DNA from 4 places in the Flexibacterium corallicola genome. Region 1 is predicted to be linked to each of the others. Evidence: riboswitches for the same ligand, from Rfam matches in the RefSeq annotation. Region 1 holds a riboswitch; each other region holds the start of a gene.

What was found. A riboswitch is a leader RNA that binds a small molecule or an ion and turns the genes downstream of it on or off. The one in region 1 is predicted to bind cobalamin.
Region 2: it holds a riboswitch for cobalamin, as region 1 does, so the genes downstream of both, P6574_RS03090 (energy-coupling factor ABC transporter permease) here and nrdH (glutaredoxin-like protein NrdH) in region 1, are expected to answer to the same signal.
Region 3: it holds a riboswitch for cobalamin, as region 1 does, so the genes downstream of both, cobU (bifunctional adenosylcobinamide kinase/adenosylcobinamide-phosphate guanylyltransferase) here and nrdH (glutaredoxin-like protein NrdH) in region 1, are expected to answer to the same signal.
Region 4: it holds a riboswitch for cobalamin, as region 1 does, so the genes downstream of both, P6574_RS12830 (ABC transporter ATP-binding protein) here and nrdH (glutaredoxin-like protein NrdH) in region 1, are expected to answer to the same signal.

Annotation. Positions count from the first base shown of each region.
Region 1 covers NZ_JARRCW010000001.1:2,839,867-2,845,673, reverse strand. The annotation lists gene P6574_RS12305 (calcium-binding protein) at 397-1,422, shown strand; cobalamin riboswitch at 2,039-2,233, shown strand; gene nrdH (glutaredoxin-like protein NrdH) at 2,335-2,556, shown strand; gene nrdI (class Ib ribonucleoside-diphosphate reductase assembly flavoprotein NrdI) at 2,561-2,977, shown strand; gene nrdE (class 1b ribonucleoside-diphosphate reductase subunit alpha) at 2,947-5,097, shown strand; gene nrdF (class 1b ribonucleoside-diphosphate reductase subunit beta) at 5,113-5,807, shown strand, end outside.
Region 2 covers NZ_JARRCW010000001.1:652,801-658,607, reverse strand. The annotation lists gene ettA (energy-dependent translational throttle protein EttA) at 1-850, opposite strand, end outside; gene P6574_RS03090 (energy-coupling factor ABC transporter permease) at 1,197-1,862, opposite strand; cobalamin riboswitch at 1,910-2,121, opposite strand; gene P6574_RS03085 (HAD family hydrolase) at 2,433-3,281, opposite strand; gene P6574_RS03080 (SbcC/MukB-like Walker B domain-containing protein) at 3,480-5,807, opposite strand, start outside.
Region 3 covers NZ_JARRCW010000001.1:1,523,107-1,528,913, forward strand. The annotation lists gene P6574_RS06895 (cysteine synthase A) at 1-783, opposite strand, end outside; gene P6574_RS06900 (hypothetical protein) at 1,058-1,723, opposite strand; tRNA gene P6574_RS06905 (tRNA-Asn) at 2,022-2,096, opposite strand; tRNA gene P6574_RS06910 (tRNA-Asn) at 2,172-2,246, opposite strand; tRNA gene P6574_RS06915 (tRNA-Asn) at 2,319-2,393, opposite strand; cobalamin riboswitch at 2,669-2,887, shown strand; gene cobU (bifunctional adenosylcobinamide kinase/adenosylcobinamide-phosphate guanylyltransferase) at 3,028-3,582, shown strand; gene cobW (cobalamin biosynthesis protein CobW) at 3,579-4,688, shown strand; gene cobN (cobaltochelatase subunit CobN) at 4,694-5,807, shown strand, end outside.
Region 4 covers NZ_JARRCW010000001.1:2,970,508-2,976,314, forward strand. The annotation lists gene P6574_RS12820 (GNAT family N-acetyltransferase) at 397-1,023, shown strand; gene P6574_RS12825 (DUF6916 family protein) at 1,096-1,383, shown strand; cobalamin riboswitch at 1,807-2,013, shown strand; gene P6574_RS12830 (ABC transporter ATP-binding protein) at 2,179-2,961, shown strand; gene P6574_RS12835 (ABC transporter substrate-binding protein) at 2,973-3,911, shown strand; gene P6574_RS12840 (FecCD family ABC transporter permease) at 3,914-4,969, shown strand; partial or broken gene P6574_RS12845 (IS5/IS1182 family transposase) at 4,982-5,101, opposite strand; partial or broken gene P6574_RS12850 (IS3 family transposase) at 5,152-5,807, shown strand, end outside.

The DNA of each region.
Region 1 (5,807 bases):
GCGAGGTTATACCGGCCACCGCGCCGGTATCCATAATTAATTCTATAGGTTCCCTTGAAGCCTGATTAGTATAAGTGGGCAGAAATATGGCGGATCTTCCCCTGATTTGCTGCCGCGGAAGCGCTTCAAAACATCTCATTACCCTTGAGAAATTAAATTATGGATATAAAATTTGAAGTTTCTCCAATCAAACATATTTGATTATTATTGTACAAGCCGCTGTAAGTACTCCAAATTTCAAAGTTTCCCTAAACGGCATATTATTTCAAAATTTAAGTAAATATTGGAATATTAATGATAGTTAATTTGAAATGTTAGCATGTTGAGCTCACCTTCCACTCGCAGCCCCGCTCTGTCCTGGCTACACTAAATGAAATAGAAGCATATAGGTTAAGCATGTCTACAAAAAATAAGACATTTGGCGATGGCGACAATAACTACACAATTAAAGGTGGTGGAATCGAAGCTCACAAGCAGGTTCACTATAACATTGATATGGGTGGCGGTGATGATACCGTTAATGTGACTTGGAGTAAGATGACGCATGACAGCTCACAGATCGCGGGCTTTAATACAAGGTTGGGCGATGGCAATGATACCATTAAATTTAATTTGCAACACGGTTCATACGCCACCGACTTGCAGTTAAATATTGATAGTGGCTCTGGCGATGATACAATTAATGTCAATAATATTCAGTATGCCCACCACGCAGACGATGTTGATGCTGTTCTGGAAGGTGGAACCGGCGACGACACTATAACGAAAAGTGATAAAAGTAATTTTGACGCAACGATCTATGGGGATGAAAACCCTGACAATCACTCTGCCTTCGACAGTTCTTTAAGCTACAATGATACAATTCATGCGGGAAATGGAAATAACACCATCTTTGGCGGCTTTGGCGATGATAACATTACTGCGGGAGACGGGAATAACATCATCTATGCGGGCTATAGTGACAATACCAGTGAAGCCCATACCGGTTCCAACACAATTACCGTAGGTGATGGAGACAATTCCATTTATGGCGGCAGTGGTGGTGATACAATTACCGCAGGCAACGGGAACGATTTCATTTTCGGTGGAGATGGGAATGACACCATTAATGCTGGTGGTGGCGATAATGTCGTCACCGGAGGTGCGGGGAGTGACACATTTGTCTTTTCCGATACCTGCGAGCCAAGCAGCACAGAGATTACTGACTATGACAGTGGCTCGGATACGCTGATGTTTTCCAGTTCTGATGTAAATTCCATGGATGACCTGACAATCTCTTATGATCAGGATCATGCGTATACCGCAGAGGACGGCTCCACCGCCCATGGAGCAACAACAATCACTGATACCGACGGTAATGCAGTCATCATTGACGGTGTTACACCTGATCACCTTGCTGCGAGCGACTTCATCTTCACATAAAATGTATCGCCGAAAAGTGGATGCCGGTTTCTGGTTAAAGATACGCGCCTAAACAATAGGCTAAAACAAACCGGCACTATCAAAGAATTGCTGCACGCCCTTCCCTTGCGCATATGCCTTGGGTTGGGTGTGCCGCAACTGTTTATAGGACTGGGTTAAAGCCCTGTTATTTTATGAGCATTGCATCTATGAACACGCTTCCTCCCATCACATAGGTGCTGTTTCCTGAACCAAATGCGATAGGCTTGTGATCGTGGCTGAAATGGATCGCCTGCGGGTGGGGTGCTCGTGGATTTTATCCCCTTCTTTATTGAGAGTAACGAACCATGATATTTGTAGAAGGGGACACGTATTTTTGCGAGTTGGTGAGCTACGGTGCCAACAAAAATAAGCGTGCCTGAATTGACTTCTAAGGTGTGGCTGGATATGAGCGCTGTGGCTAAAACTTATAAAGTCAAATGTGCAGGCATGAAGTATGCGGCGCATGGCCGGTTGGGCTATCTGAAAGCAATCCGGCTAAAAAATATTTTCCAGATGCTGCATATTTTTCCATTAAATTCCACAGTATTAAATTGTGTAAATCACACTATATATTGACCCATTCAAATCTAGATGCACTATATGGAGTGTGCTTGGTTCTTGCGGGGCGACTCGCAGGCGAAGAGGGAAGCCGGTGAAAATCTGGCACTGCCCCCGCAACTGTAAGCAGTGAACGGCCTTTTATTTGTACCACTGAAGGAAACTTCGGGAAGGTTAGAAGGGTGTGTTTGAGCTGTGCAGTCAGGAGACCTGCCAAGAGACAATTTGACAACCACGGGCGGAGGGTCCGGGAGCGTTGTGGCTTCGGTGTGCGCAAGTTTTGTGCCCGCAGCCTGCCGTCTCGATCTTCTCCCATGCTAGGCGGACGAAAGCATGAGCATTACCGTATATTCCAAACCTGCCTGTGTGCAGTGTACTGCAACCACGCGCGCGCTCGATAGTGCAGGTATTGCCTACAACGTGATTGACCTTACACAAGATGCGGATGCTCTGGCGCAAGTTGAATCGCTGGGCTATCGTCAGGTTCCTGTCGTCATTGCAGGAGATCAACACTGGGCAGGCTTTCGCCCGGACAAAATCGGCGGCCTCGCCTGATTAATTGAGCAGCCTCGTCTACTTCTCCAGCTCATCTGAAAATACACACCGCTTTGTTGAACGTCTCGGTCTTGAGGCCGAGCGCATTCCGGCCCGCGCATCCCAAAAGATGCTGCAGGTCACACAACCCTTTGTCCTTATCACCCCCACATATGCGGATGGTGAGGGCAGGGGAGCGGTGCACAAGCAAGTGATTGCTTTTTTGAATGATGTAGCAAACCGGTCTTTGCTCAGGGGCGTGATCGCTTCGGGTAACCGAAATTTCGGGGCATTTTTTGCCCATGCAGGCACTGTTATTGCCGCCAAATGTGACTGTCCATGCCTTTACAAGTTCGAACTTGCAGGCACCGACAGCGACGTTGCGCGGGTTCGTCAGGGACTAGATTTATTTTGGAAACAACAACTCTCGAAAAGTCTGTAGCCGCCTATCAGGGGCTGGACTATCACGCACTGAACGCCATGCTGAACCTCTACGATACAGAGGGAAAAATTCAGTTTGACGCGGATCGTCAGGCGGCACGCCAGTATTTTCTGGAGCATGTAAACCAGAATACTGTTTTCTTCCATTCGCTGGAGGAAAAGCTCTCCTATCTGGTGCGCGAGAACTACTATGAAGCCGAGGTTCTGGACCAGTATGATCCGGCCTTTGTGAAATCTATCTTCATCGCCGCCTATGACCGCAAGTTCCGCTTCCCAACCTTCCTCGGGGCCTTCAAGTTTTACACCAGCTACGCGCTGAAAACCTTTGACGGCAAGCGCTACCTTGAGCGCTATGAAGACCGTGTGGTTATGGTGGCCTTAGCTTTGGCGCGCGGCGATGAAAACCTTGCCATGCAGATGATGAATGAAACCATCTCCAACCGGTTTCAGCCAGCCACACCAACATTCTTGAATGCGGGTAAAAAGCAGCGCGGCGAGCTGATCTCCTGTTTCCTTCTGCGTCTTGAAGACAACATGGAATCCATTGGCCGGTCCATCAACTCTGCGCTGCAGCTTTCCAAGCGCGGCGGCGGTGTTGCTTTGCTGCTGACCAACCTGCGTGAAGCTGGCGCGCCGATCAAAGGCGTTGAGAACCAGTCCTCCGGTATTGTGCCGGTGATGAAGCTTTTGGAAGATAGCTTCAGCTATGCCAACCAGCTTGGCGCCCGTCAGGGTGCAGGCGCTGTGTACCTGAACGCCCATCACCCGGACATCCTCAGCTTCCTTGATACCAAGCGCGAGAATGCGGATGAGAAAATCCGTATTAAAACGCTGTCCCTTGGTGTTGTTATTCCCGATATCACGTTCCAGCTGGCCAAGCAGAACGAGGAAATGTACCTGTTCTCGCCGCATGACGTTGAGAAGGTCTACGGTGTTCCGTTCTCTGAAATCTCGGTCACCGAGAAATACCGCGAGATGGTGGACAACCCACAGATCCGCAAAACAAAACTGCGCGCCCGTGAGTTCTTCCAGTTACTGGCTGAAATCCAGTTCGAGAGCGGTTACCCTTATATTCTGTTTGAAGACACAGCCAATAAAGCGAACCCTGTTGAAGGGCGCATTAATATGTCGAACCTGTGCTCTGAGATCTTGCAGGTGAATGAGGCGAGTCTGTTCAATGATGATCTGTCCTATGAGCATCTGGGAGCCGATATCTCCTGTAATCTGGGTTCACTGAACATTGCCAAGGCAATGGATGGTGGTGATCTGGGCGGAACTGTTGAAACAGCCATCCGGTCTTTGACTGCAGTTTCTGAAATGAGTTCCATTGACTCAGTGCCATCCGTGCGCCGTGGCAATGAAGAAAGCCACGCCATTGGCCTTGGTCAAATGAACCTTCACGGGTTTCTCGCACGCGAACTCATTCATTATGGCAGCCCGGAAGCTGTTGATTTTACAAACATCTATTTCTGCACTGTGCTGTTCCATTGCCTGCGCGCCTCCAACGCACTGGCCATTGAGCGGGGCGCGAGCTTCAAAGGCTTTGAGAACTCCGAGTATGCCTCAGGTGTGTTCTTCGACAAGTACGTGGAGCAGGACTGGTTGCCGGAAACACAGCGGGCTACAAGCCTCTTTGAGAAGTTTGGAATTCACATTCCAACCCGTGAAGAGTGGGTGGCTTTGAAAGATGCTGTCATGAAAGACGGCCTGTTCAACCGCAACCTGCAAGCTGTGCCGCCAACAGGTTCAATCAGCTACATCAATAACTCCACCTCCTCGATCCACCCGATCGTGTCCAAAGTGGAAATCCGCAAAGAGGGCAAGATTGGCCGTGTGTACTACCCAGCGCCGTTTATGAATAACGACAATCTGGAATACTACCGCGATGCCTACGAGATTGGCCCGGAAGCGTTGATCGACACCTATGCAGCGGCAACGCAGCATGTGGACCAAGGCTTGTCTTTGACCCTGTTCTTCCCTGATACCGCCACAACGCGCGACATCAACAAGGCGCAGATTTATGCCTGGAAAAAGGGCATCAAGACAATTTATTATATCCGCCTGCGCCAGATGGCACTGGAAGGCACGGAAGTTGAAGGCTGCGTGGCCTGCTCCCTTTAAGTTTGAGGAATAACGATGACAACGAACAGTGCTACTAAGACCGTCGCGCGCGCCGTTAACTGGAACCGCCTGCAGGACGAAAAAGATCTGGAGATCTGGAACCGGCTGACATCCAATTTCTGGTTGCCGGAAAAGGTTCCTCTGTCCAACGACATTCAAAGCTGGGCCTCTTTGAAGCCGGAGGAGCAGCAGCTCACCATCCGTGTGTTCACTGGCCTGACTCTTCTGGATACGATCCAGAATACAGTTGGCGCTCCTACTTTGATGCCGGATGCTGTCACGCCCCATGAAGAAGCGGTGCTTACCAACATTGCGTTTATGGAAGCGGTGCATGCGCGCTCTTATTCCTCCGTGTTCTCGACTTTGTGCCGCACGGCAGAGGTGGATGATGCGTTCCGCTGGTCGGAAGAGAACGAGTTCCTGCAAGCCAAGTCTCGTATTATTCTGGATGAATATAAAGCCACCAGCAGCCCGCTGAAGAAGAAGATTGCCAGCGTGTTTTTGGAGAGCTTCCTGTTCTATTCAGGGTTCTACCTGCCAATGCACTGGTCTAGCCGCGCCAAGCTCACCAACACGGCAGACCTTATTCGTCTGATCATTCGTGATGAAGCGGTGCATGGCTATTACATCGGCTACAAGTTCCAGCGCGGTCTGGAGCGCCTGCCAGAGGCTGAGCGTAAGGAAATCAAAGACTTCGCCTTTTCTCTGCT
Region 2 (5,807 bases), 2.2 Mb from region 1:
GAGCCTTTGATTTGGTCTGACGGCCCTTCGGCGTCATCCCCATCCATTCCTGCTCACGCTTGATTGCGCGTGAACGAGCCATGTTCTCACGGCCTTCCTGCTCCATACGCTTGGTTTTTTGGCCAAGGTAGGTGGAGTAGTTGCCTTCATAAGGGATACCCTGACCGCGGTCGAGTTCCAAAATCCAGCCAGTAACGTTATCGAGGAAGTAGCGATCATGGGTAATGATCAATACGGAACCTTTGAACTCGCGCAGGTGCCGCTCCAGCCAATGCACTGTTTCAGCGTCAAGGTGGTTGGTCGGCTCATCGAGCAGCATCAGGTCAGGCTCAGAAAGAAGGAGCTGACACAAAGCAATACGGCGGCGTTCACCACCGGACAGGTTGGTTACCGGCGAGTCGGATGGAGGGCAGCGAAGCGCTTCCATTGCCATCTCGACCTGACTTTCCAGATTCCACAGATCCTGCGCATCAATGATGTCCTGAAGCTGAGCGCCTTCATCGGCAGTCTCGTCAGAATAGTTCATCATCAGTTCGTTGTAGCGGTCTACAAGAGCCTGTTTGTGAGCAACGCCTTCCATGACGTTTTCGAGAACTGTCTTATCCTCATCCAGCTTAGGCTCCTGTGGCAGATAGCCAACTTTGGCCCCTGCTGCGGCCCATGCTTCACCAGTGTATTCCTTATCAAGACCGGCCATGATCTTGAGAAGGGTGGATTTACCAGCACCGTTCGGGCCCAGAATACCGATTTTTGCATCCGGGTAGAACGACAGGTGAACATTGTCGAGGACTTTTTTAGCACCGTAAGCCTTTGAGACTCCGTGCATATGATAGATGAACTGGCGCGCCATGGACTGCCCACATCTCCTAATAGAATGATGAACTAGAAATCTTTGGCAGCACTCTTAACCCATGCCACCCTTTGGGGCAATCCATATCAGGAAAGCTGCATAGAAAGAAGAGAGAAAAAACAGGCCTCTTCTCTTTTATCCAGTAGCTACCAATTTAGGAAAAACAAGCTCTGGATCACGTCCGGAGTGACATCCGTTTTGAAGAGCGGAGGAATCCGGCTTCTGCCATCATATCGGACACGCAAAACGCAGTTCTTACATCAAGTCCATCAACACGTCCTTGTGTTGGGCTCAATAAAAATGGCGGCACATTGGCCGCCATCATAAACTCTGTTTTGTTTAAGCCTTAAGCAAGCTTGAGCTGGGGCACGACTGTGAGGTTCTTAACCAAGGTGTTGCCTTCAACGGCTTTCAGGCCTTTCACAGCAAGGTAAGTTACAACTGGTTCCAGAACCACAATTGCCAAATATGAGGCTGCGAACTGGGCCCATGCAGTGAATGGTGTTGCAACGTCGCCGATCATCAGCCAGAAACCGACCATGCCGGTGACACCTGTGTAGTATATGGCATCCAGCTTCAGTATCTGGGTGTAGGAAACGCGTTTGGACAGTTTCTGGTCAAACAGCTTCTTACCAGAAAGGTAGTGAACGGACACCAAAGGCAGCATCAAGGAGAGGCTGTTCACACCAAGGTGGTACATGTCTTGCGGGTCAAACGCGAATGCCTGAAACAAAAGACCAATGGCAAAGCCTAGAAGAACGGGTGTGAAGCCCAGTGTGAGATACATGGCCATTGCGCCAATGAAGTGCAGCTCGGAAGCGCCTACACTTGTGTGGTAGGACTGCATGAAGAGCGAGAAAAACGCTGCCGCCAAAATCGTTTTGGCCGGAACAAGAGGGTTCTTCAAAAACTCTGAGGCTTGCTGCTTTGCGCCCCATAAAAAGACGCCAACAGCGCCAACATTGGCAGCTACAACTTTTGCAGCAGACACATAGCCCGGTTCAATATGCATAATTTCATCTCCTTATCGCACCCTCCGTGCGAGCGCTATGCAAAGCGCAGTTATCCTATGTGTGGGCAGGTCTCCTGGCTCATAGCTCCTTGTTTGCCTCGCCTTCCCGAAGCAGTGCGCTTCAGTGGCCCTTGAGACAAACCAGCTATTCACAGTTGCGGGGGCAGCTGCGGATCAGGCCCTTATTTGGTCATCCCTTCCGCATTCCCTTTTACATCCACGCCAGCTTTGCCGGGGTGGAACCCAATGGGGAGAACTATTGCCGCTTTAAAAGAACTTTGCAACTGCTAGGATAAGCAACCTTAGTCGCAGTCCCGTTAAATATTCTCATCGATTGGCAGCAAAGGCATCGCCTGCCGGAGCTGTCCAAAAATAATACTTAAGTACAGAAAGAAACGAAGCACAACATTATCATTAAGAGACAAAAAAAAGGGCGTACTCAAGAACTAAGTACGCCCAGTGGTTGATACTCCCCCATATGAGCATCAGCCGTAGCAAGAAGAACCTACAACGTAGACTTGTTCATTACTTTGATCTCAATCAAAATAATTGGACTTACCTAAATTTCCTCTAAGGATTTTTCTGCCATTGATAGAGGTGGGACCAATCTTCCTCGGGATTTATCCTATACGCGCTTGTGGAATTGGTCTGGGGGCTCCCGTTTATTTCAGAGTTTTCACCTCCCTTTGTGGAGATCTCCATCGTCACAGTGAGATATCGGCGGTCCCAGTTTTCTGATAGTTTTCGAATATCCTCCACCAGCCTTGCATCAGCAATGGTCAACAGAGGCCCGCGTCCCAATATGTGGTAAATCCGCTCGCTATCTGTGGGAATCGGCGAAACGCTTGCGGGGCCACGTCCCTGCTCCTCAAAGACCTTCACTTGAGCCACTTGTGAGCGTAAAGGCGCGCCAATAACCTGCTCCGGCGGTATTTTAAAGGTCTGGGTAAGGACACCGCGCACAACTTCCACGTTAGATTCTGAAAGCACCCAAACGCGATAATCATGATCCTGCAGGTAATCAATCAGCTCTTTCATGGGCTGATAGACAAGATCAACATACGGCTGGTTATATTCCTCTTCCCGTACCGTTTGCACCCAGGTTTCCACATACCTTCGAATTGTATAGGAATTTAGGAGGCTGGGAGGGGGCATCTCCTTGCTGCTTCGGCTTATATAGGCCTCCACAGGACTAAATGGCCCGGCGCTCCAAAGAACGCCAGCATCGCGTAAAAGGGCAATCCTCTCGGATTTTTCTACATAGTCGGGGCTGGCTTCTCGCGTGGTCCGCTCTACAAACTCCACGATTTCATGGCGGACAGGAGTATGATTCCATGCGGGAAGAATTTCAACACTTTGGTAGCCTGTTGGCCGCAGCACAGACATAGCCCCCGCCGCAAATAATGCAGTCCATTTCATTGGTCTTCAGCCGATGTTTATGGTCACCCGGAAGTGGCTTCCCCACTCTTCTTCCCCACCATGAAACACGAGAAGCATTGCATTAGATTTAAAATTCCCCTTTTTGAAGCAAGCGCCTTACCTAGGGAAAACAGAGTTGTAGAAATTCATTTAAAGTTGAAGGGAAGCCGGTGATGTCATCGCAAATTCTTCCCCTTGTTACCAGCTGGCTGGAGACGTCAACTCGATGCGGCTCCGCCCTGCGCCTTGCCGCACGACCCGAACCTGCACCGGTATACGGTCTTTCATTGCTTCCACATGACTGATAACGCCAACTTTGCGCCCCTGCCCCTGCAGCATTTCCAGCGCATCGATGGCCACATCCAGTGTATCCCCATCCAGTGAGCCAAACCCCTCGTCAATAAACAAGGTATCAACAAAGGACTGTCGCCCTTCCAGACCCGAAAGCGCCAGGGCGAGGGAAAGAGAAATAAGAAACCGTTCGCCGCCGCTGAGTGAGCGGGCAGAGCGGGGAGAACTTCCCATATCAAGATCTTCCACTAAAAGCCCAAGGCCACCTGTTGCGCGAAGCAGTCGATAGCGGGGTTTAAGGGCTTTAAGCTGTTTGTTCGCCAGCTCCACCAAAAGATCCAGTGTCACAGCCTGTGCCAGTTTCTGGAACTTATCGCCCTCGGCTGAGCCGATAACCCTGTTCACAGCCCCCCACGCATTAAAGTGTTCTTGCGCCTGCTCAATATCTGCCATTATTGCGGCAGCCCGCTCCCTTGCCTGTTCGTCAGCCCGCTGCTGCTCACGCAGCGAACCCAGAGTTACGAGAAGAGCATCTTGCTCACTTTGTTTTGTGGCGATGATTTCCTGCAGGTCTTTAAGGGACTGCTGGGGAAGGTCTTTGCGGTTCAACTCTTCAAGGTCTTCGGAACGAAGGCGAACCTGCTCCTTTGCACTCTCAAGCTCCTGATCAACCGCTTTTAGACCGTGCTCCAGCTGCTCCAGCTCTTGATCAGCTTTTGCTCTGAGCTGGGAGAACTCTTCTCTCGAGAGGGACAGTGGCTCAATGGCATTCGCAAGTTCTGTTGTCACAACCGACAGTTCTTTTTCTTCTGCTGCCAAAGCGTTTTGGCAGTTGTCCAGATTGATTCGCGCGATAGCCTGTTTCTGCGTTGCCTCATTGAAGGCGTCCTTCGCGTTTTGATAGGCAGTTTGCAGTTGTTCAAACTTCTCCTTCCACGTCCTCTTATGATCCAAGGTTTTTGCACCATCCAAAAGAGTTGACCGTTTTTGAAAGGTATCCTTGAGCTTTTCCGAAAGCTCTCCGAGAAGCTGCTGTTTTTGCTTCACCTGTGTTTCAAGGCCCAGCACTCTTTCCCTCAACCCAGCGGTTTCCGGCTCCAGTTGTTGAACTTGTGCCTTAGCAAGGTCATAGTGTTTTAGGCAGGTCTCCCATTCAAGCGCTTTGTCCCGAACGTGTTTTTTAAGCTCTTCAAAATCTGTGTTCGGGTCAGCAAAATCAATTTCGGCTTTTTCCAAAAGACTGGACAGGCGACTGCGAATATCAGCGGTACCCGACAGGAGTACAGAGTTTTTTCCGTCCAGTTCAGTCCTCGTGCGAATTACTGACTGCAGGCTCGCATCTTTCTGTTTAACCTTTTTGTCGCCTTCACTCAGCTTGCCTTGCAGCTCGTTCAAAGAGCCGGAAAGCGTGTTTACTGTTTTTTGCTGCTCTCTGACGCTTGCAAGCTGCGTATTCACCCGCTCACATGCTTGCTCAACGACGGAAACGAATTCTGCCCAGCGAGAGGTTTTCGCAAGCACGTCATCAGCCGACAGAGAGCCCTCCAGTTTAGCCCTACCGGAAAATTTACAGATATCTGAGAGCTGCTCAGCCAGTTCTTCAAGCTGGCGCGCCAGATCAACCGAGCGCTGTGCCTGTTCTTTTTGCAGCTGTTCAAGTCTGGTTTTCTTCTCAAAAAGCTCCTGCCGCTGCGAAGACAGCTCCTCTTGAACCAAAACCCGCACTCGTTCGGCATCTTCGCGCTGCGCCAATAGCTTGGCAACCAGCGTAGACATTTCGGGGCTGCTGTCTTCGGTGAAGGGATGGTCCTTGGAGCCGCACACTGGACAAGGTTGCTCCTCCACAAGGGTCAGGCGCAAGCGCTCTGCCACTTCTTCTTTTGCAGCATTTGCCCAGCTTGCCCGCTCTCCAGCCTCAGCTTCCAGCTTCAGGCACTCTTCTAGTTTGCGCTCGCTTGCCCGTATCTTATCAGCAAGAGATATTTGGGAGTGATTGAGTCCCTCTATCTGTTGACCCAGCTCCTGAAGAAGCCTTTTATTTTCGACAGGAAACCGGCTGTCCCGTTCGGCAGCCGAAACGAGACCCTCCAATCTATCCAGATTTTGCTTTTCTTCCAGCAGCGCATCTTGGTCATTTTCTTCAAGACGCGTTCTTGCCGCTTCCAGCTCCTTTGAGCTTTCGCTCCTCTGCCGGACAAGGCCCTCCAGCTCTTCTTCCAGTTGGGACTTTAATTC
Region 3 (5,807 bases), 1.3 Mb from region 1:
GGCTTCACGGTCAGAGATCTGGAAAGGCATGTCAACGGGTGCATCCTTCAGGTTTTCCGTGATGCGGCCTTGGCCGATGCCTTCGGTAATGGAGGAGCCTTCTGCCTTTAGGGCACCGTTGACATAGTAATTGTAAAGAGCCGCTCCAAACGGGTCAGCCAGTCCGATTTTAATATCGCTGTTTTTCTCTTTCAGCCCCATGCCAACTCCTGCAAGGGTGCCCCCTGTTCCAACAGCGCAGATGAACCCATCTACTTTTCCGTCGGTTTGGGAAAAGATTTCCGGAGCCGTTGTTTGAATATGACCGTTTCTGTTGGCGGTGTTGTCAAACTGGTTGGCCCAGATAGCGCCATTGGGCTCGCTCTGGGCCAGTTGCTGCGCAATCCGGCCAGAAATCTTTACGTAGTTGTTGGGGTTCTTGTAGGGAGCGGCAGGAACCTCAACCAGTTCCGCGCCCGCCAGCCGCAGCATGTCTTTCTTCTCCTGACTTTGTGTTTCAGGAATAACAATGACAGAGCGAAAGCCCAGTGAATTTCCAACCAAGGCTAGGCCGATGCCGGTGTTACCAGCGGTCCCCTCAACAATAACTCCGCCCGGTTTAAGGCGTCCCGACTTGACAGCGTCTTCGATGATAAACAGGGCTGCGCGGTCTTTTACAGATTGCCCGGGGTTCATGAACTCCGCTTTACCGTAGATGTCACAACCGGTTAGCTCTGAGGCCTTGCGCAGCTTGATCAAAGGAGTGTTGCCGATTGTCTCGGTTAGGGAATTTCGAATATCCATCGGGACCTCGTGTAAAATGGTGGCAAACTGTTGGCGTTTCATTGAGTGAACGCGCTTTGTGCAAGTTCGGTTTAGATGTTGGCCTTGGAAAGTATAACGGGGTGCAGGCCCTCTCAAGGGACAGTCTCCCATAGACAGGAAAGTGGTAGTATAAAATTACAGATACCAAGGGAATATTAGTAAAATATACCAAGGGTTGATTGTTAGCGTAAACTTCAGCTTTAGCTTTAAAGGAACTGAAGGGAATCCCCAATGGGTTTTCCCTTAAAAGAATTTAAAAATAGGAGGTAAGCCTGTTCCATAGCGCGTCACCCGTTCGGCCAAGATTCAGGAGAAAAGACTCCTTGCCAGCCTCAGGTTGTTGTTTCACATCTATGAAATGGACTTGCGTGCCAGTGCTGGTGCTGGAAGCACTGCGGACACTTACGGATACTTTGGCGTCCGGTGTTACTCTGCTCTGGTCTTTGGTGCTGGCGAGTGTTGTGGCGGATGGGTTGGGAGAGGCGTACTCATTGACAACAAGGGCCCGCCCATCTGGCAGCATATGCGTTTCATTGGGGTGGACTTCTGAATCGTAAATAACTTCGCCATATTCATCAATAAGTTCGACCCAAAGTGTCGTGCGTCCTTGGAGTGTCACTTCGCCCAGCCAAATGTTGAAAGGGCTGTCGAAAGGGTCGGCGTCAGGGTTGGACTTTGGCGGTGAGACAACAACTTGATGATATGTCTGCGCAGAAACTGTTCCCTTTTCAGAAACGTGCGTTTCTGTGGTCTCGTCTTTCGAGATACCCGTCTGGGAGATGTTTTTGGTTACAGGGCTTTCTTTATCTCCAGCTCTTGCAATGACAGCGAGCCCAAGAAATAGAAAGAGGGCTAGGAACGTGCGTGTTAAGCGGCGAACCGCAAAAAGTTGGCTGTGATTTACTGCGCCCGGTAACATTTCGATCTCACCCTTTATTATTTAAGAAGTTTGGTGGATGGTCCCAATTCGAAGCCAATGCGTTGGAATTCCCCTTATTTCCCTAAGGTAAATTAATGGGGGGGCTGTTCCATGTACTAGGAATTGTAGAGGTGAAACGTTTCAGCTGGGTGATGAAATGAAAGAGTTCAGCATTTCAGAACAAAATACGTAGAGTTTTGTTCCTGTTAGTTAATCTAGGCTGAATGCACATTGGATGACGGCGTGTTAAATTTTCCGTGATCAAGGCAAAAATATAACGGGGGGGGATTTGAAAACGTGGCTCCCCGGGCCGGATTCGAACCAGCGACCAAGCGATTAACAGTCGCTTGCTCTACCACTGAGCTACCGGGGAATACCTTATTCAGACACCCTATAAACCGATTATATAAATAAACCAAGCTTTGGGATCTGAATTATAATCGGAAAATGGCTCCCCGGGCCGGATTCGAACCAGCGACCAAGCGATTAACAGTCGCTTGCTCTACCACTGAGCTACCGGGGATCATCGAGCTTGCCTAGCAATTTACTAGGTAACCTACTTGCCACTTTCAGGCTTTATATCACAAACGAAGAATGGCTCCCCGGGCCGGATTCGAACCAGCGACCAAGCGATTAACAGTCGCTTGCTCTACCACTGAGCTACCGGGGATCATTTCTTATCGAAACGAACCGTCGCCGTTTGTGTGAGCCAGCTTTTATAAAAGCCGATGGGGTTTGCCAAGCCTGTTTTTGATAAAATCTTGTGATTGTGGAAAGAAAATGCAGATTTGCTGTGGGTGAAATTATTATTTCGATTATTTTCAGGCTGAAATGAGCGGTTTTACGCAGCTTTTTGTCAGTGTGCCCCATGTCTATTCATTGGGATGATTGACACAAAGGCCCTTCACCCCCCTTTATGGAGCAAGTTCTTTCAGTTTTTTTGCTAGGGCAATTTATAAATCAAGTTGTTTGTGAACGCCTTGGACAAAAATGAAACGGGAATGTGGTGATCGGTATAAAAGCCGGTAAAGCCACAGCTGCCCCCGCAACTGTAAGCGGAGTGAAGCAAACATATCCATGCCACTGGCGTCTATCGGAAGCTGGGAAGGCTGATTTGCTTTTAAAATCCGCGAGCCAGGAGACCGGCTGAGAGATAAACCTTCAATTGCTGTCGGGTGGACAGTCAGGGAGTTTGAATAAATGAGATTTTTCGAAGGGCTGCCAAAGCCGGTCCTGACTGTTGCCAGCGTTTCCCATGCCAAGGTAGCGCACCCGCGTTTCTTGCAGGGGCAAGGAAAACGCGGGTGAGCTTAACGACCAAAGCAAAATCCGTTCTTGTTTTAGGCGGCGCCCGTTCCGGCAAAAGTAGTTATGCCGAGCAGCTGGTACTTTCGAGCGGCTTGTCTGCGTTTTATGTGGCAACCGGCCAAGCCTTTGATGAGGAAATGCGTACTCGAATTGAAGCGCACAAGAGCCAGCGGGCGGGGCAGGGGTGGATGACCCTTGAAGAGCCGCTGGGCTTGCCCTTATGCCTTGCCAAAAACGCAAAGGAGGGGCGCGTGCTGCTTGTGGACTGCCTGACCCTTTGGCTTTCCAACCTTATGCATAGCGAGCGCAACATTGATGAGGAGAGCGACAAGCTGATCCAAATCATAAGCAGCAGTGCTTGCCCCCTCATCTTTGTATCCAATGAGGTGGGGCTGAGCATTGTCCCAGAAAATGCGCTGGCACGCCGGTTTCGCGACGAAGCCGGCCGCCTCAATCAAAAAGTGGCGGAGGCTTGCGACACGGTTGTGTTTGTCGCGGCTGGCCAAGCCCTACAGCTTAAACCTAATAATTCTCCGGAGATCCGACTGTGACCCCTTCATTTTCTGCAGCACCTACCACCAAAATCCCGGCTGTTATCGTGACCGGATTTTTGGGGGCTGGTAAAACAACCCTTGTGCGCAACCTTCTGGAAAAAGCTGAAGGCAAGCGGATCGCGCTTATTGTGAACGAGTTTGGCGAGATGGGCTTTGATGGCTCTCTGGTGAACGGGTGCGCCGACCCCAAGTGTAGCGCCGAGGAAGTGGTAGAGCTGGCCAATGGCTGCATCTGCTGTACGGTTGCAGATGATTTCCTGCCCACAATGGAAATGCTGCTAGCACGTAACCCGCGCCCTGATGCCATTATCATTGAAACTTCAGGCCTTGCCCTGCCGCAGCCGCTTGTGCGGGCGTTCAACTGGCCTACAGTGAAGCCGCTTGTGAGCGTGGATAGCGTTGTGACAGTGGTGGATACACCTGCTGTTGCGCTTGGCCGTGTGGCCAGTGATGAAGAGGCAGTTGCCGAACAAAGAAAAGCTGATGAGGCGCTGGACCATGAAAGCCCTGTTGAAGAGCTGTTCGAGGATCAGCTCACCTGCGCTGATCTTGTCGTGTTGAACAAAGCTGATTTGGTCTCCGATAAAGCGCTTGAAGAAGTGAAAAAGAGCCTTGGTGCCAGATTGCGCGATGCAGTGGAGATTGTTCCTGCACGACAGGGCGATCTGGCTCTGGAAGTTCTGCTGGGCCGCGATGCGGGCGCGGAAGATGATATGCATGCACGCCTTTCGCACCATGAAGCCCACCATGCAGAGCATGACCACCACCATGATGATGACCACGATCATGATCACCACCATCATCACGATCATAGCCATGATGACTTTGACAGCACTGTTGTGTCCACTGGCAGTTTCACAAACCTGAAAGACATTGAGGAAAGCGTTGCCAAGGCTATGGCGGTTTCCGGAGTTTTACGGATCAAGGGTGTTGTGCGCGTTGCAGGAAAGCCCGCGCCTGTGATGGTGCAGGCCGTTGGCCCGCGTGTGGAAGCGTGGTTCTCTGCGGGAAGTGAAATGCAGGACAAGCTGGTGGTTATCGGCCTTGCAAAGTTTGATCTGGAGGCAGTGAAAACGGCCTTGAAAGCAAGTGAGCCTGTATAAGACCAATGCATATTCTGGCGGGGCAAACCCGACGTATTGATGAAGGGGATGAGGCTGTCGATCTGGCACAGTCTCCCGCTGATATTGTTGTTCTTTCCTCTGCGGATACGGAACTTGCAGGATTTGCCCAAGCTTTTCAGCGTGGGGGGCATGCATTCAGCCTGCGCCTTGCAAGTCTGTTGGCGCTGTCCCATCCCTTTTCCGTAGATCTTTATACAGAGCAAACCCTTTTAAAGTCCAAAATGGTTATTGCCCGCCTATTGGGCGGAGCGGACTACTGGACTTATGGGGTAGAGCGCCTTGAGGAGCTGGCCCGTGGCTACGGGCTGCAAACCGTTTTTATTCCCGGAGATGACAAGTGGGATGAAACACTTGCCAAGCGCTCCAGTGTTCCGCTGGATGTGGCGCACCGTATCTGGCGATACTGCGTGGAAGGTGGACCGGACAATCTGCACGGCGCTTTACACTATGCAGCCCACAGCCTCAAACTTGTAAGTGATGAGCCCGAAGAGGCGCGGCCACTGCCAAAAGCGGGTCTGTATCTGGCCGGACACGCTGTGCCGAGCCTTGCCGACCTCAAGGGCCGTTGGGGCACTGATAAAAAACCGGTTGCCGCTCTCGTCTTTTACCGCGCATTGCTGCAAGGCGGAGCGATGGCCCCTGTTGAGGCCTTGGTGAATGCCTTGCACAAACAGGGCGTGAACGCACTGCCTATCTATGTCTCCAGTTTGAAGGATGCAGAGTGCGCGCAGGTTGTCACGAGTTTGTTCGAACAGGCAAATCCGGATGTGGTGGTGAATGCGACGGCCTTTGCCCTGTCGAAGGCTGGGCAGGAGCATAGCGGTACCATTTTGGATGCGCCGCAAAAGCCAGTTCTGCAAGTGATCTTTTCCTCTGCCTCGCAAGAGGGGTGGGCGGAGAGCAATCAAGGGCTTTCCACCAGAGATCTTGCCATGCATGTTGTTCTGCCGGAGTTGGACGGGCGCCTGTTATCAAGAGCCGTCTCTTTCAAGGAAGAAGGCGTTTATGACGAGGCCACCCAGTCCACGCCTGTACGGTTTGTTCCAAAAGCTGACCGTATGGAATTTGTGGCGCAGCTGACCGCTAATTGGGCGGCGC
Region 4 (5,807 bases), 130 kb from region 1:
GTTCTACTTATGTAATTCTAGGTTGATTTATGATTTAAATAAACTATTAAGTGCACCCTCAAATTGAGATTAGTAAATAATTATATATGTAAAGAAATATTACTGAACTATACGCATTAATTACCCCTAAAATTACAAGGATACACCCATTTGGTGCAATTTACTACAAATTCACTTATTGGGTTAATTCAAGTATCAATCGAAATCCACGTATGGAGTATCTCACATCTGAATTCTCTTTCTTAAATCGAAGTACTTAGTTCAATCTTATTAAGTACGCAGCTAACCAATGAACATGGTTTAAGCAACGTCAATTTTTTGCAGTACCATTATAAATCACTTCGCAGCGTTGCGTTCTACCCTTGAACTATCCACCCAGTATACAAAGGTATTAATGTGAGTACTGAATTAAACCCCCTTGATGTTTCCATACGGCCAGCGAGAGCTGGTGATGAAGGAATCCTAGAACTCATCCATAGAGATGAGCGGCACTGGGAGTTTTCTTCCTTGAAAAATTTTGGGCAAGAAGAACTTTATCATAGCGTGCTGTCACAGCAGTACACTGCACAACATAACGTATACTTCAATCAATATGATTTGGCGAATTATGGTCTTATTTTGTGGTGTGAAGCCCCTGTCGGGCGCGTGTACCTTGCCGAAGATGAGCATATGTTAAAGGTACTTGACTTGTCACTTTTACAAAAATTTCAGCGCAGAGGTATCGGAACGGTTGTCATGAAAGGCATCTGCGCAAAAGCTTCAAAGCTGAAAATTCCTGTCATGCTTCATGTCCTTAATATGAATAGACCTGCCTATAAATTTTACTACAGGTTTGGATTTGAGCCAGAAACTACAGGGAGGCACCATACGTTGATGAGGTGGTATCAACCAGACTATGACGCCTTGTTACGAGGTGAATTCATATCTGCAGCTGTCAAAATCAAACGAATGAATACTTCTGTAACTTCGACACCCTTCAGGCAACAACAGGAGAGTGATCAATCAATTTCAGATTCCCAATGAAAATTGGGACGCATATGACCATGGCCAATCATAGAGATTTTCTAAACAGATATTAAAGATAGGAAAATACAGATGAAAGATGACCTTAAGTCTTTGGAATATGCCGATTTTGAAAAGCTGAAGGGCGACATTTTTTTAATTGATGGTGAGAAGGTCCAGCTAAAATTTATAGAGAAAGGGCCTCAAACACCAGCAAGATTCCGGGAGCAGTTTATACTTTTGTTTGACTGCCCAGAAGGTTTCGAAGTCAAAGGTAGGATCTCGGAGGTACAACACCCAACAATTGGAGTTCATAATCTCCTTGTTACTAAAGTCTTGGAGGGTGGAGATGAATTCAACCTACAAATTATTTTTAACTGATCGATTTTAATGGAGCGGATGCCCCTTTTCCGATATTGCTGGGCAACTAGTCCACCGGTTTCCCTTGCATCAAAATTGCGGTACCCCGAGCATCTCTTCATAAAAACAGTCCTCAAGGCTCTGATGGAATGGATGCCCCACCCGGCGAGTCTCTGCCATATTAGGCAAGAGGACTGGCAGTGAAGGCTTTTATAATCCAATTCGAAGGCATTCGGCCATAGGATATCAATCACTTTTAACGTTCGAGCGACAATAGACAAATATTGAGCCGGAGGATCTCCACTTTTCTTAGGCCACTCCAGTTTACGGCCTGCGAAGTTCTCTAGGTTTCACTATGCATCATTTTCTCCCCATTTTTACTTCCAGATTCCAAAGTATCAACCATGCACTATCTTTTTGCTCTTGCAATCTGGCTTGTCTCTAATCATTATGCGCCGCAATGGTTTTCGAGGTCAAAAGCCTCGGAATTAAAAGGGAACACGGTGCAGTTTCACGTTTTGAAACTAACTCCGTGACTGCCCCCGCAACTGTAGGCGGAGAGCAAAGCTAGATATGCCACTGGGGAACCCGGGAAGGCTGGCCGAGCAATGACCCGTAAGTCAGGAGACCTGCCATTACCTGTTACTTCAACCTGGGCGGGGCGTCCTGGAAAGAGGCCATAATGTTTGCTTTCACGAAAGCCACTTACATATCCGGTTTCTATTGCCCCCGCTACATCGACAAGGGCGTTATGAGACCTGTATTTCTTCCAGTTAAGTTTCTGAGGCGCCGCCAGTTCATACTGGAACGCATGCCATGAGCACATCAGTCTTAGTCAACAATGTTTCTTGGGCGCCTAAAAAGAGCAAAAACGAGCCGGTTTTAAAGCCACTCAGCTTTGAACTGCCAGCGGGTGAAACCCTTGGGGTTGTGGGGGCAAACGGAGCAGGAAAGTCCACATTACTGCGATTACTATACCGCTTTAACAGGCCAGCAAGTGGTCATATCAATATTGGTGATGATGACATCTGGTCGCTTCCAGCCAAAGTAGTGGCGCGGCGTGTAGCTGCAGTGTTGCAGGAACAGCCCACGGATTTCGCACTCACTGTACGCGAGATCGTCGAGCTGGGACGAACGCCTTACAGCTATGGATTAACTAGTTTATGCAAACAGGGCCAACAGGTGGTAAGCCAAACGATCCATACTTTGAATCTAGAAGGGCTCATAGACCGTTCATTTACAACCCTTTCCGGCGGTGAACGGCAACGGGTTATGGTGGCACGGGCACTGGCGCAAGAACCTGATCTGCTCATTATGGATGAGCCAACCAACCATCTGGATATTCGCCATCAGCTGGAAATCCTGCAGCTCATCGAGGAGCTGGATCTGACAATCATCACCAGTTTGCACGATTTAAATATGGCAGCGCGGGTCTGTGACCAGATCCTACTTCTTGATCGAGGGCAAATGCTTGGGTTTGGAACACCGGACCAAATCCTCTCCCCGGCCTTAGTCTCAAAAGCCTTTCAGGTGAGCACAACACGCGACCACTTGATGACCACACAACAATCTCTCCTTACGTTCGATCTATACTCATAGGAATTATTTTCATGAAAAAACTTGGTTTGACGCTGGCTGCAGCGCTGCTGTCCTCTACACCTGTATTAGCAGAGGTTACCATTAAAAGCTGTAACCGCACCGTGACATTTGATGATGTACCAAAGCGGGCTGTTTCCAACGATTCCAACCTTACAGAGATGATGCTGGCACTGCAGCTACAGGACAAGATGGCGGGATATACCGGTATTTCTGAGTGGAGAACGCTGGATGATGGGCTAACAGATAAAGTGGCAGTCCTATCGGAACTGTCCCCACAATACCCAAACAAGGAAGTGTTGATAGGGGCTGATGCGGACTTTTATTTCGCGGGCTGGAACTACGGTATGAAGGTTGGCGGCGAGGTGACACCGGAAACACTGGCCCCATTCGGTATCAAGGTCTACGAGCTGACAGAAAGCTGCATCCATATTGGCGAGAAGCAGAAGGTATCAATGGAGGACTTGTACAATGACCTTTTGAACCTTGGCCGTATCTTTGCAGTTGAAGAGCGTGCGCTTGAACTGGTGCAATCCTATCGTGATGATCTTTCTCAGTTCAAACAGGGACTAAATGCCGGCACCACGCCACTTCGCGTATTTGTTTATGACAGCGGTGAAGATACCCCCTTTACTGCTGGCCGTTATGCCATGCCCACAGCACTGATTGAGGCCGCCGGTGGCAGCAACGTGATGGATACACTAGAAAGGAGCTGGGCACGGGTAAACTGGGAGGCCGTGATCGAAGCTAACCCCGAGGTTATTGTGATAGTGAACTATGGCGAAGTAACAGCAGAGCAAAAGCGTGAGTTCATGCTCAATAACCCGGCCTTTGCCGATCTGGATGCAGTAAAGAACGACCGGTTCGTAACGCTACAATATGCAGAGGCCACACCAGGACCACGGAACATAAAAGCCATCAAAAAACTGGCAACTGCATTCTGGGGTAACTGAGTATGAGCGAAGGAACCAGTATCCCCGCAGCCCCCAAAGGGGGCACTTCTTTTGTTATGCTGCAGATCTTTTGCGCAGGGTTGGTTGCTCTGGTTCTTCCTGTTTGTCTCGCCGTTTCAGTTGGGGCGGTTTCCATTCCCATGGAGACCGTTCTGGGTGTGCTTGTTAATAAGGTTATACCGGGTGCTATTGAGCCCAGTTGGTCGAAGGGACGAGAGACCATCCTGTGGGAGATTCGCCTGCCCCGCGTTCTGCTGGCGATTATGGTCGGGGCCGGACTTTCAATCGTGGGCGCTTGCCTTCAATCCGTAACCCGCAATCCACTTGCCGACCCTCATCTGATCGGAATTTCAGCAGGTGGCGCGTTTGGGGCCGTATTGGCTTTGCTGCATACTGGTTTATTTTTTGGAGTGTTAACGGTACCTCTGCTGGCTTTTTTAGGGGCTCTTGGAGCAACTCTTCTTGTTATCGGGACCGCAAAGTTCACAAATGCCACGAGTGCTGACCGGCTGGTTCTGACTGGAGTTGCTGTTAGCTTTATTTTGATGGCAGGAGCTAACATTCTCATTTTTCTGGCAGATCCGCGCGCTACTCACACTGTGGTCTACTGGATGCTGGGCGGCTTAGGGCTGGCCCAGTGGGGGTACCTTATCTACCCCTTGGTCACCATGATAGTTTGTGGAGGTTGGCTGTGGCTACGAGCTGGTCACTTTAACGCCATGACCATGGGCGATGAAACCGCAACCACCCTTGGCATCTGCGTTGCAAAATTTCGGCTAGAGACCTTCATTATTGGGGCGTTGATTACAGGTATCATGGTAGCATTTTCGGGCATGATAGGTTTTGTTGGCCTGATGATACCTCATATTGTAAGAGCGTTTATCGGGGGCAATTATCATCGCCTCATCCCGGTCTCGGCCTTGTTTGGCGCACTTTTTTTGCTTGTCGCCGACATGGCTGCACGAACGCTGATGAAACCGGAGGACATCCCGGTTGGAGTCATCACCGGACTTGTAGGAGGAATCTTCTTCATTTGGCTTCTTAGGAAAAACAACTAGGCTCAGGACTCGTAACCAGAATATTACGGTTGCAGCAATATAGATTGCCGATTTGAATATGTTTGGGCATCGGTCGTATCCCATAGCAATACGCCTCCAGTCCTTGAGCTTTACAAACATGATGTTAAGCCTCCCCCAATGAAGTGGTCCACGTTTATGATTAGGAAAACGGAGGACTCGATATGGGAATCAAGAGACCAAAGCCAGAAGAGATTGTCGTTAAGTTGCGGCAGGTTGAAGTCCTGATGGGACAAGGGATGTCGCGCGTAGATGCAATCCGCCAGATGGGTGTTACTGAACAAACCTATTACCGTTGGAAGAAGAAGTACGGTGGCATGGGTACAGAACAACTCAAGGAACTGAAGCGGTTGCAGAAAGAAAATGAGCGGTTACGCCGTGCTGTCTCCGATCTGACACTGGATAAGCTGATCTTGAAGGAGGCTGCAAAGGGAAACTTCTAAGCCCCGCTCGTCGCCGGGCCTGCATCAATCATGTTTGTACTCAGATAAAGGTATCCGAACGGCGTGTGTGCCGCGTTCTTGGCCAGCATCGCTCCACACAGCGGCGTTTGCCGCAGGGGCGGGCTGATGAAAGCCAGCTGGTCGCGGATATGATTGAACTGGCCCGTCAATATGGTCGCTACGGTTGTCGCCGGATTGCTGCTTTGCTTCGAGAAGCGGGTTGGCAAGTGAACGACAAACGTGTCGAGCACCTTTGGAGACGAGAGGGGTTGAAGGTTCGCATGAAGCAACCGAAACAGGGACGGCTCTGGCTCAATGACGGATCCTGCGTCCGGCTGCGGCCACAGGATCGCAATCACGTGTGGTCCTATGACTTT